One region of the Franconibacter pulveris genome, then DNA from elsewhere that is predicted to be linked to it. Evidence: predicted binding sites of a transcription regulator. Region 1 holds the regulator's gene; the other holds the start of a gene.
The links. Region 1 encodes CRP, which controls carbon source genes, mostly activating them, when cyclic AMP is high. Its sites were predicted from a motif close to ATGTGANNNNNNTCACAT; they were not measured.
Positions count from the first base shown of each region.

Region 2: a site for CRP is predicted at 1,672-1,689, ahead of msrB (peptide-methionine (R)-S-oxide reductase MsrB). Genes of this name have one in related genera too.

Region 1 is NZ_CM165555.1:4,263,554-4,269,491, forward strand. Features, by position in the region: gene ACU4F7_RS20215 (phosphoribulokinase) at 1-849, shown strand, start outside; gene ACU4F7_RS20220 (OsmC family protein) at 871-1,275, opposite strand; gene crp (cAMP-activated global transcriptional regulator CRP) at 1,584-2,216, shown strand; gene ACU4F7_RS20230 (YccS/YhfK family putative transporter) at 2,281-4,356, shown strand; gene argD (bifunctional acetylornithine/succinyldiaminopimelate transaminase) at 4,357-5,574, opposite strand; gene pabA (aminodeoxychorismate synthase component 2) at 5,661-5,938, opposite strand, start outside.
Region 2 is NZ_CM165555.1:1,867,054-1,872,991, reverse strand. Features, by position in the region: gene ansA (asparaginase) at 1-72, shown strand, start outside; gene pncA (bifunctional nicotinamidase/pyrazinamidase) at 83-724, shown strand; gene ACU4F7_RS09000 (YeaC family protein) at 820-1,098, opposite strand; gene msrB (peptide-methionine (R)-S-oxide reductase MsrB) at 1,138-1,551, opposite strand; gene gapA (glyceraldehyde-3-phosphate dehydrogenase) at 1,897-2,892, shown strand; gene ACU4F7_RS08985 (D-hexose-6-phosphate mutarotase) at 2,969-3,856, shown strand; gene ACU4F7_RS08980 (aldo/keto reductase) at 3,896-4,750, opposite strand; gene ACU4F7_RS08975 (MipA/OmpV family protein) at 4,848-5,594, opposite strand.

The DNA of each region.
Region 1 (5,938 bases):
ATCGCCGTTACAGGTTCCAGCGGCGCAGGCACGACCACCACCAGCCTTGCGTTTCGTAAGATCTTCGCTCAACTACACCTTCATGCCGCGGAAGTGGAAGGCGACAGCTTTCACCGCTATACGCGCCCGGAAATGGATATGGCTATCCGCAAGGCGCGCGATTTAGGCCGGCATATCAGCTATTTTGGCCCCGACGCCAACGACTTTGGCCTGCTTGAACAAACCTTTATCGAGTATGGCCGCAGCGGCCAGGGGAAATCGCGCAAATACCTGCATACCTATGATGAAGCGGTGCCGTGGAACCAGGTGCCGGGCACCTTTACGCCCTGGCAGCCGCTGCCGGAGCCTACCGACGTGCTGTTTTATGAAGGGCTGCACGGCGGCGTGGTCACGCCGCATCACAACGTGGCGCAGCATGTAGATTTGCTGGTGGGCGTAGTGCCTATCGTCAACCTTGAGTGGATCCAAAAGCTGATTCGCGATACCAGCGAGCGAGGGCATTCACGCGAGGCGGTGATGGATTCCGTGGTGCGATCAATGGAAGATTACATTAACTACATCACGCCGCAGTTTTCCCGCACCCATATTAATTTCCAGCGCGTGCCGACGGTGGATACGTCTAACCCCTTCGCGGCGAAAGGCATTCCTTCGCTCGATGAAAGCTTTGTGGTTATCCACTTTCGCAACCTTGAAGGGATTGATTACCCCTGGCTGCTCGCCATGCTTCAGGGTTCTTTCATTTCTCACATCAATACGCTTGTCGTTCCCGGCGGCAAGATGGGGCTGGCGATGGAATTAATTATGCTGCCGCTGGTGCAGCGATTGATGGAAGGGAAAAAAATTGAATAAGGCGGCTGACGCCGCCCCGCGTCAGGCTTCCACCACTTCATAAGAGTGGGTGATGTTGACCGCTTTGCCGAGCATCAGCGCCACAGAGCAATATTTCTCAGCGGAGAGATCCACCGCGCGCGCCACAGCCGCCTCCTTCAGCGCCTTACCCGTTACGATAAAGTGCAGGTTAATGTGAGTGAACAAACGCGGCGCCTCTTCGCGGCGTTCTGAGGTCAGTTTCACTTCGCAATCCTGAACGTCATGACGCCCTTTTTGCAAAATAGACACCACGTCGATAGCGCTGCAACCGCCTGCCGCCATCAGCACCATTTCCATCGGGCTTGGCGCTTTATCGCCGGAATTACCGTCCATCAGGATTTGGTGCCCTGAAGCGGATTCGCCCAGAAACGTCAATCCCTCAACCCACTTTACTCGTGCCTGCATAATCATCACTCCGATGTATAAAAATTTTTGACAGATTACGCGCCAGTTACGAAAGAGGCAACGGAAGGGCGACCTGCGTCAAGCTGAAACGAGACAATAGAAGACACCCATGAAAAGCTATGCTAAAACAGTCTGGATGCTGCGGCGATACATTGATGTTATGCATGTATGCAGAGGACAAGACAATTTACCGGCTGCGACGACATGGACAGCCAACTTCCCGGGATGCGGGAAGATAATGATTGCAAAGCCAGATGGGGGACCCGCGCCCCGTCTTTGGAGCCAGTTTAAACAGAGGATAACAGCGCATGGTGCTTGGCAAACCGCAAACAGACCCGACTCTCGAATGGTTCTTGTCACATTGCCACATTCATAAGTACCCATCGAAGAGCACGCTGATTCACCAGGGTGAAAAAGCGGAAACGTTGTATTACATCGTTAAAGGCTCAGTGGCAGTGCTGATCAAAGACGAAGAGGGCAAGGAGATGATCCTCTCGTATCTGAATCAGGGAGACTTTATCGGCGAACTGGGCCTGTTTGAAGAGGGCCAGGAGCGCAGCGCCTGGGTTCGCGCCAAGACTGCTTGCGAAGTCGCCGAGATTTCCTATAAGAAATTCCGCCAGCTTATCCAGGTGAACCCGGACATCCTGATGCGCCTCTCTTCGCAGATGGCGCGTCGTCTGCAAGTCACCTCTGAAAAAGTCGGCAACCTGGCGTTCCTCGACGTGACGGGCCGCATCGCCCAGACGTTGCTCAACCTGGCGAAACAGCCGGACGCCATGACCCATCCCGACGGCATGCAAATTAAAATCACCCGTCAGGAAATCGGCCAGATTGTGGGTTGCTCCCGCGAAACCGTCGGTCGCATCCTGAAAATGCTCGAAGATCAAAACCTGATCTCCGCGCACGGTAAGACCATCGTGGTTTACGGCACCCGCTAAACCGCCATAAAAAAACGGCGTGTCGCTTCGGTAACACGCCGTTTTTGTTTCTACACTTACCTCTATGTTTCGCCGTCTCATTTATCACCCGGAAGTGAACTACGCCCTGCGTCAGACGCTGATCCTGTGTCTGCCGGTGGCGGTTGGGTTGCTGCTGGGCCATCTGCAACAGGGCCTGCTTTTTTCGCTGGTGCCTGCCTGCTGCAACATCGCCGGGCTCGACACGCCCCACAAGCGCTTTTTCAAACGTCTGGCGGTCGGCGCTTCGCTCTTTGCCGTCAGCAGTTTTACCGTGCAACTGTTACTGGCGAACAATCTGCCGCTGCCGCTTATCTTTTTAGGCATGGCGCTGCTGCTTGGCGTGACGGCGGAGATAAGCTCGCTGCATGCCCGGTTGCTGCCCGCTTCGCTTATCGCCGCCATTTTTACGCTAAGCCTCGCGGGGAACATGCCAGTCTGGGAGCCTATCCTGCTCTATATTTTCGGCACGCTCTGGTACGGGCTGTTTAACTGGTTCTGGTTCTGGCTGTGGCGCGAGCAGCCGCTTCGCGAGTCGCTAAGCCTGCTGTATCGCCAGTTGGCGGACTATTGCGAAGCGAAATATAACCTGCTGACGCAGCATACCGACCCGGAAACTGCCCTGCCCCCGCTGCTTACGCATCAACAAAAAGTAGTGGACCTTATCAGCCAGTGCTATCAACAGTTGCACATGCTGGCGGCCGGGAAACAGAGCGGCTATAAGCGTCTGCTGCGCACCTTCCAGATGGCGCTGGATTTGCAGGAGCATATTTCGGTCAGCCTGCATCAGCCGGAGGAGGTGCAAAAGTTGGTGGAGCGCAGCCACGCCGAGGCGGTGATCCGCTGGAACGCACAGACCATTAGCGCGCGCCTGCGCGTTATGGCCGACGACATCCTCTACCATCGCTATCCGCAGCGTTTCGCCATGGATAAGCAAATCGCCGCGCTGGAGAAAATCGCCCGTCAGCACCCGGACAACCTTGTCGGTCATTTCTGCGAATACCACTTCAGCCGCATCGCCCGCATCCTGCGCACCCAGCGTCCGCTCTATGCCCGCGACCTGATGGCCGACCGGCAGAAACGGCTGCCGCTATTCCCGGCGCTGAAAAGCTACCTTTCGCTCAAATCCGCCGCTCTGCGCAACGCCGCGCGGCTGGGAGTGATGCTGAGCATCGCAAGCCTCGTCGGCAACGCATTCCATCTGCCAAAACCGTACTGGATCCTCATGACCGTGATGTTTGTGACGCAGAATGGCTACGGGGCGACGCGGGTGCGCATTCTCCAGCGAGCGGCCGGCACGCTGGCGGGGTTAATCATCGCGGGCGTCACGCTGCACCTGCATGTGCCGCAGGGCTACATGCTGCTGGTGATGCTGGCTATCACGCTGATTAGCTACCTTATCATCCGCAAAAACTACGGCTGGGCGATGATTGGCTTCACGGTGACGGCGGTTTACTCCTTACAGCTGCTGTCGCTGAACGGCGAACAGTTTATCGTCACCCGGCTTATCGACACGTTGATTGGTTGCTTTATCGCTTTCGGCGGTATGGTCTGGCTGTGGCCGCAATGGCAAAGCGGGCTGCTACGCCAGAACGCCCACGACGCGCTGGAGGCGGACCAGGAGGCGCTGCGCCTTATCCTGAGCGGCGACCCGCAGCCTGCGCCGCTTGCCTGGCAGCGGATGCGCGTCAACCAGGCGCATAACGCACTTTATAACTCGCTGAACCAGGCGATGCAGGAACCTGGCTTCAACGCCCACTACCTGGATGATATGAAGCTTTGGGTTACGCACAGCCAGTTTATCGTTGAGCATATCAACGCCATGACGACGATGGCGCGCGAGCACCATATGCTGACGCCGGAACTGGCGGCGCGTTATCTGGAGTCCTGTGAAATTGCGTTGCAGCGCTGCCAGCAACGGCTGGAATATGATGCGCCGGGGGAATCCCACGACGCGAACATTCTGGAGGGGCCAGAGACGCTGCCGGATACTGCGTTGAGCGTCATGGAACAGCATGTGCACCGTATTCTCGGCCACCTGAACACCATGCACACAATCTCTTCGGTGGCATGGCGTCAGCGGCCGCATCACGGCATCTGGCTTAAGCGCCGTCTGGGCTGATTAGCCTGTTACGCGCGCTACGGCTTTCGCGAAGCGCGCCATCCCTTCGTCGATATCCTCGCTTTCCACTACCAGCGACGGCGCGAAGCGCATCACATCCGGCCCGGCGTTCAGCACCATCAGCCCTTCACTGGCGGCGGCGTAGAGGAAATCCCGCGCACGGCCTTTATAAGCGGGCTTCAGCTCCGCGCCAATCAGCAGGCCCATTCCGCGAATGTCGCTGAAAAGGTTGTACTGCTCGTCGATAGCGCGCAGGTGGCGTACAAACTGCTCGCGCTTCGCGTTAACGCCATCCAGCACCTCCGGCGTGTTGATGATATCAAACGCCGCGCCCGCCACCGCGCAGGCCAGCGGGTTGCCGCCATAGGTGGAGCCATGCGAGCCGACGTGAAATGCCGAGGCCACATCCTGCGTCGCCAGCACCGCGCTTACCGGGAAACCGCCGCCAAGCGCCTTCGCGCTGGTCAGAATGTCTGGCGTCACGCCGTAATGCATGTAGGTAAAAAGCTTGCCGGTGCGGCCCATGCCGCTCTGTACTTCATCAAACACCAGCAGCGCCTGATGCTGGTCGCAGAGTTCGCGCAGCCCCTGTAAAAACGCTGGCGTGGCGGCGGTAACGCCACCTTCTCCTTGCACGGGCTCAACCACCACCGCGCAGGTGTGGTCGTCCATTACCGCTTTAACGGCGCTCAGGTCATTAAAAGGCACGTGGATGATGTCGGCTGGCTTGGGGCCGAAGCCATCGGAATATTTCGGCTGCCCGCCGACCGAAACGGTAAACAGCGAGCGGCCATGAAAGGCATTATGAAACGCGATGATTTTCGTTTTGTAAGGGCTGTGGCGGGTAATCGCGTAATGACGAGCCAGTTTGAACGCCGTTTCGTTGGCTTCGGTGCCGGAGTTCATAAACAGTACGCGGTCAGCGAAGGTGGCTTCAATGATTTTACGACCGAGGCGCAGCGCCGGTTCGTTGGTAAACACGTTGCTGGTATGCCAGAGGGTTTCACCCTGCGTTTTCAGCGCCTCTACCAGCGCAGGATGGCAATGACCCAGCGCCGTCACCGCGATGCCGCCGGCAAAATCCACATACTCATTACCCTGCTGATCCCACACCCGGCTGCCCTTGCCCTTCACCGGGATAAACTCCGCCGGTGCATAAACCGGCAGGATCACTTCATCAAAAGTCGCGCGGGTAATTGCAGTTTGTTCAGTCGCCATGTCATGCCCATCCAGTTAATGCGAAACCGCATATGAAAAGATAAGCATAAAATATGCATAATAAATCAATTAATGGCAATGAAAATTCAGCGATTAAGGAAGTTTGCCAACAGTTGGTGCCCCTGCTCGCTCAGAATGCTCTCCGGGTGAAACTGCACCCCTTCGAGATCCCATCGCTTATGCCGAATGCCCATGATCTCCTGACGATCGGTCCAGGCGGTGACGGTAAAATCATCCGGCAGCGTCGGCGGGTCGATAACCAGCGAATGATAACGCGTAACGGTAAGCGGATTATTCAGCCCGGCAAAGACGCCTTCTCCGGTGTGCTGAATCTGCGACGTTTTGCCATGCATGACTTTTTCCG
Region 2 (5,938 bases), 2.3 Mb from region 1:
GGGCTGGATGCCGGCGAAATTCGCGAAGCGATGATGCGCAACCTGCGCGGCGAGCTGACCCCGGACGAATAAGGAGGCTTTCATGACTGCACGCGCCCTGCTGCTGGTGGATTTGCAAAATGACTTTTGCGCTGGCGGCGCGCTCTCCGTCCCGGAAGGCGACAGCACGGTGGACGTGGCGAACGCGCTGATTGAGTGGTGTAAGGCCCGCGATATCCGGATTGTGGCAAGCCAGGACTGGCATCCGGCGAACCATGGCAGCTTCGCCTCGGTGCAGGGAACCGAGCCCTTTACCCAGGGCACGCTTGACGGTTTGCCGCAAACCTGGTGGCCCGACCATTGCGTGCAACATACCGAAGGGGCGGAACTGCACCCGCTGTTAAATAAAAAAGCCATTGAAGCGGTGTTCTACAAAGGCGAGAACCCCACTATTGACAGCTACAGCGCTTTTTTCGATAACGGCCATCGCCAGAAAACGGCGCTGGACAGCTGGCTTCGCGAACGCGGCGTCAGCGAGCTGGTAGTCATGGGGCTTGCAACCGACTATTGCGTGAAATTCACCACCCTGGATGCGCTGAAGCTTGGCTATGACGTAAACGTTATCACCGACGGTTGTCGCGGCGTTAACTTACAGCCGCAGGATAGCGCCCGCGCGTTTATGGAAATGGCGACGGAAGGCGCAACGCTCTACACGCTGGATGACTGGCGGGAAACGCAGGGTTAACGCCCCGCGCCGTCGCGCTTCTTTTCAGGCCAGTAAAAAAGCCCTCCGTACGGAGGGCTTTTTCGTTCAGCAACGTGTTCAGCTTTGCGTTCAGCTTACTCGGGCTTTATCCTGGCAATAGCAGGCGGCACAATGCCGAACTCTTCTTTAAGCTGCTGTTTGCTCTTCATGACGATAGCGCCGTCCGTGCCGATGGTCATATGCTGCGGCGCCGTGTTGTTGCGCATTTGCCACATCATCACCAGTTGCAAACTGTTCTCTTTTTGCTCCGGCGTCAGCGCCACGCCATCAGGCCATTTTCCCAATTCCACCGCCGTGGCGAGGCGCTGATAAACTTCCGGCGTCATGCTGCTGATGAGGTCATCCAGGTTCATAAAAGCAAGTCTCCAGGAATAATTTGCTGAATCGATTCTTCAGCCTTTAATTTGCTCGCTGCCGTCGTCGTCAGAGAAGCTCAGCGAGGCGGAGTTGACGCAATAACGTTCGCCTGTCGGCTGAGGGCCATCCGGGAAAACGTGACCTAAATGCGCGTCGCAGGTGCCGCAACGGATCTCGATACGCTGCATGCCGTGCGAGTAATCATTGAGATAGCGGATAGCATTTTCGCTTACCGGCTCATAAAAACTCGGCCAGCCGCAGCCAGAGTCATATTTGGATTGCGAGTTAAACAAAGGCGCATCGCACACCAGGCAGTGGTAGACGCCTTCCCGCTTGTTATGCAGCAGACGACCGGTGAACGGCGGCTCGGTGCCGTGGTTCTGGGTGACATAAAACTGCATTTCCGTCAGGGTTTTCTTCAGTTCATCCTGGGAGTTTTGATTGGCCATAATTCACATCTCGGGGCAGGGTTAAGCAGTCACATTATCTGGCAGATTCTAACAAAACATTAACAGTGACGTGTCATCTTTTAGACTAAACTTAGCGCTGAAAGAAAGCCCAGGGGCTAAATGTGATGGCGTTCACGTTTTTGGTTTAATGGGCCTTTAAAATTCACCGCAACGTCCCAATGTGGGTCTGTAGCCCAAAAGGAATAGTGAGCGAGTCAGTCGAGCAAAGGTTGTGCACAGGATTGATTTGTCGCAATGATTGACACGATTCCGCTTGACGCTGCGTAAGGTTTTTGTAATTTTACAGCCAACCTTTTATTCACTAACAAATAGCTGGTGGAATATATGACTATCAAAGTAGGTATCAACGGTTTTGGCCGTATCGGTCGCATTGTTTTCCGTGCTGCTCAGAAACGTTCTGACGTGGAAATCGTTGCAATCAACGATCTGTTAGACGCTGAATACATGGCTTACATGTTGAAGTATGACTCCACTCACGGCCGTTTCGACGGTACCGTTGAAGTGCAGGACGGCCACCTGATCGTTAACGGTAAAAAAATCCGCGTTACCGCTGAAAAAGACCCGGCTAACCTGAAATGGGATGAAGTGGGTGTTGACGTAGTCGCTGAAGCAACCGGTATCTTCCTGACCGACGAAACCGCTCGTAAGCATATCACCGCTGGCGCGAAAAAAGTGGTAATGACTGGCCCGTCCAAAGACAACACCCCGATGTTCGTACGTGGTGCCAACTTTGATAAATACGCAGGCCAGGACATCGTTTCCAACGCATCCTGCACCACCAACTGCCTGGCGCCGCTGGCTAAAGTTATCAACGACAACTTCGGCATCATCGAAGGCCTGATGACCACCGTTCACGCTACCACCGCTACGCAGAAAACCGTTGACGGCCCGTCTCACAAAGACTGGCGCGGCGGCCGTGGCGCGGCTCAGAACATCATCCCGTCCTCTACCGGCGCAGCTAAAGCGGTAGGTAAAGTTCTGCCGGAACTGAACGGCAAACTGACTGGTATGGCGTTCCGCGTTCCGACCCCGAACGTATCCGTTGTTGACCTGACCGTTCGTCTGGAAAAAGCAGCAACTTACGAGCAGATCAAAGACGCGATTAAGAAAGCGGCTGAAGGCGAAATGAAAGGCGTGCTGGGCTACACCGAAGATGACGTGGTTTCCACCGACTTCAACGGCGAAATCTGCACCTCCGTATTCGATGCCAAAGCAGGTATCGCGCTGAACGACAACTTCGTGAAACTGGTTTCCTGGTACGACAACGAAACCGGCTACTCCAACAAAGTTCTGGACCTGATCGCTCACATCTCCAAATAAGACGAGATGAGAATCTGATCCTAAGGGCGACTTCGGTCGCCCTTTTTTATGGCTTCGAGACAGAGGATTGCCCGAAATGATTAATAAGATTTTTGCGCTGCCGGTAGTTGAACAAATTACGCCTGTCCTTTCCCGCCGCCAGCAGGATGAGCTGGAGCTGATAGTGGTGGACCACCCTCAGGTGCGCGCCTCATTTGCGCTGCAGGGCGCGCATTTGCTCTCCTGGAAACCGGCCGGCGAAGAAGAAGTGCTATGGCTGAGCGACATTACGCCATTCAAAACTGGCGTGGCGCTGCGCGGCGGCGTGCCTGTCTGCTGGCCGTGGTTTGGCCCGGCGGCGCAGAAAGAACTGCCCTCTCACGGCTTCGCCCGCAACCTGCCCTGGTCCTTAAGCGCCCATAATGAAGACGAAAACGGCGTCGTGCTGACGTTTGAACTGCACAGCAGCGACGCCAGCCGTCAGTACTGGCCGCACGATTTCACGCTCTACGCTCGTTTCAAAGTAGGCAAAACGTGTGAAATGGAACTGGAAGCGCACGGCGATTTTGAAACCACTTCTGCGCTGCACACCTACTTCAACGTGGGCGACATCAGCGCGGTTAAGGTCAGCGGCCTTGGCGACACCTATATTGATAAAGTGAACGGCGGAGAACAGGGCAAACTTGGCGATGGCGTCCAGACCTTCCCGGACCGCACCGACCGCGTTTATCTGAACGCCGAAGCGTGCAGTCTGATTCATGACGCTGCGCTCAAGCGCTGTATTGAAGTGGTGCATCATCACCACAGCAACGTGGTGGGCTGGAACCCGGGCCCGGCGCTCTCTGTCAGCATGGCGGACGTACCGGATGAGGGCTATAAGACCTTTGTCTGCGTGGAGACCGCCTGCGTGACGACGCCGCAGAAAACAAGCGCTGAGAAACCTTCCCGCCTGGCGCAGACGCTGCGCGTAGTGAAAAAAGGGTAAGCCTCTCTCCCCTCGCCTCCCGGCGAGGGGAAAACGCGCTTACACCACATCCAGCCGCGTTTTTCCTTTTGGCGCCGGAAATGCGTTATCCAGCCGGGCCAGTTCGTCGTCGCTTAAGCTTATCTCCAGCGCGGCCGCGTTTTCTTTCACATGCGTTACGCTGCCCGCTTTAGGAATAGCCATTACCCCCTGATGACTGATAACCCACGCCAGCAGCAGTTGCGCTACGGAAATGCCGCGCTCGCGGGCAATATCATTCACCACCGGGTCATGCATCAACCCTTCGCGCAGCCTGCCCGCCTGCGCCAGCGGGCAGTAAGCCATGACCGGTACCTGATGCTGCTGGCACCAGGGCAGTAGGTCATGTTCTATGCCGCGGGAGGCGAGATGATAAAGCACCTGATCGGTAACGCACTCGCTGCCGCCGCCGATGCGCCAGAGCGCCTGCATATCGTCATAATCCAGATTAGAAACGCCCCAGCGGCGGATTTTCCCCTGCTGCATCAGCGTCTGCATGACGTCGACCGTCTCTTCCAGCGGGATATCGCCACGCCAGTGCAGCAGGTAGAGATCGAGATAATCGGTGCCGAGTCGCTTCAGGCTCGCTTCGCAGGCGGCAATGGCTTTCGCTCCGCCCGCATTCCACGGATAGACTTTGGAAACCAGAAACACATTGTCGCGCAGTCCGCGTATCGCCTCGCCCACTACTTTTTCAGCGCCGCCTTCGGCATACATCTCAGCGGTATCGATAAGCGTTAAACCGAGGTCGACGCCCGCGCGCAGTGCATCCGCCTCGCTCTTGCGCTGGCTCGCCTTTTCCCCCATGTACCAGGTTCCCTGGCCGATAGCGGGCAGCGCCAGCGCTTCTGGAAAGATAACCTCTTTTTTCGCCATCACATCCTCCGTAACCGTCGCCTGTAAAAATTGCACCACGGAAATGCAAACGGGGCGCGAACGCCCCGTTATTAAGCAATATATGCACTACACAGGATCAGAAGGTGTAAGTCACACCCGCTGATAACAGACCCGCCCAGGATTTATCCACCATCGGGCTGTCTTTGATCTCGTCGCTAAGACGGGTATAGCGCCCGGAGCCGTAAACTGTCCAGTTATCCGACATACGATAGCTGGCGGTCAGCTCAACATACGGGTTCCAGCCATCTTCCGGATCGTAATCATCAAGGCCGCTGCGGCGAGACTCGTTGCGGCTGACGCCGAAGTAGTACTCGTTCATGTTATCGCTGTTCCACTCCGCGCCGATGCCAGGCGTCAGCGTCAGGTTGCCGTTGGTATAGCGATAAAGCCAGGCGATATCCCAGAGGATGCCGTTGTTGTTATCCAGCGTGTCGCCTGCAAGAGAGGTGCGCAGGAAACCGTACTGCGTGAGGTGAGTGTAGGAAAGGCCCGCCATTAAGGTGGACTTGCGTTTATCCAGACGGCGAAGCTGGTCGTCATCGCTGTCCTTCGGCTTGAACTGAAACGGAAGATAATAGGCCATAATGGAGAGCTTATCCGTCTGGTCGTTCCAGACGTAATAGCCCGCGCCGAGGCCACGAACCCAGAAGTTATCTCCTTCGTAATTGATGACCGGAATAGGCACAACTTTCTGGTCATACTCTTTGTAGGGGGTGTCCGCCCAGCCCGCCCCTACGCCAATTGACAGCGGGCCTTCAGCCAGCGCCGCAGCGCTCATTGACGCCATCGCGACGCCTAATGCCAGAAATTTGAATTTGCTCACAATCCATTACGTCCTTTCATCAAATAATCAGCGAAGTGAAGTGTAACCGCGCTACCCCCTCATCCCAAAATTTTTCATCACTCTTTACATCACGCTAAACTTGGCAGGTTTACAAAACATCGTGACAAACGACTTGCAGTTTTATGACTCGTTGATGAATCAGCGCTTTGCCGCTTAAGTTGATAATGAAATGCTAAGGATGAGTTATTGATATGTATTTGAAAATCGCGTAAAGCGCCAGGCAAGTTTTATAAATGCCATCTACGCTTTAACTTAAGAAGGTGCATTACCCTGACCGCAGTAGCACAGCGCAACGCGCAAAAACGCATCAGTTGGCATAAGGG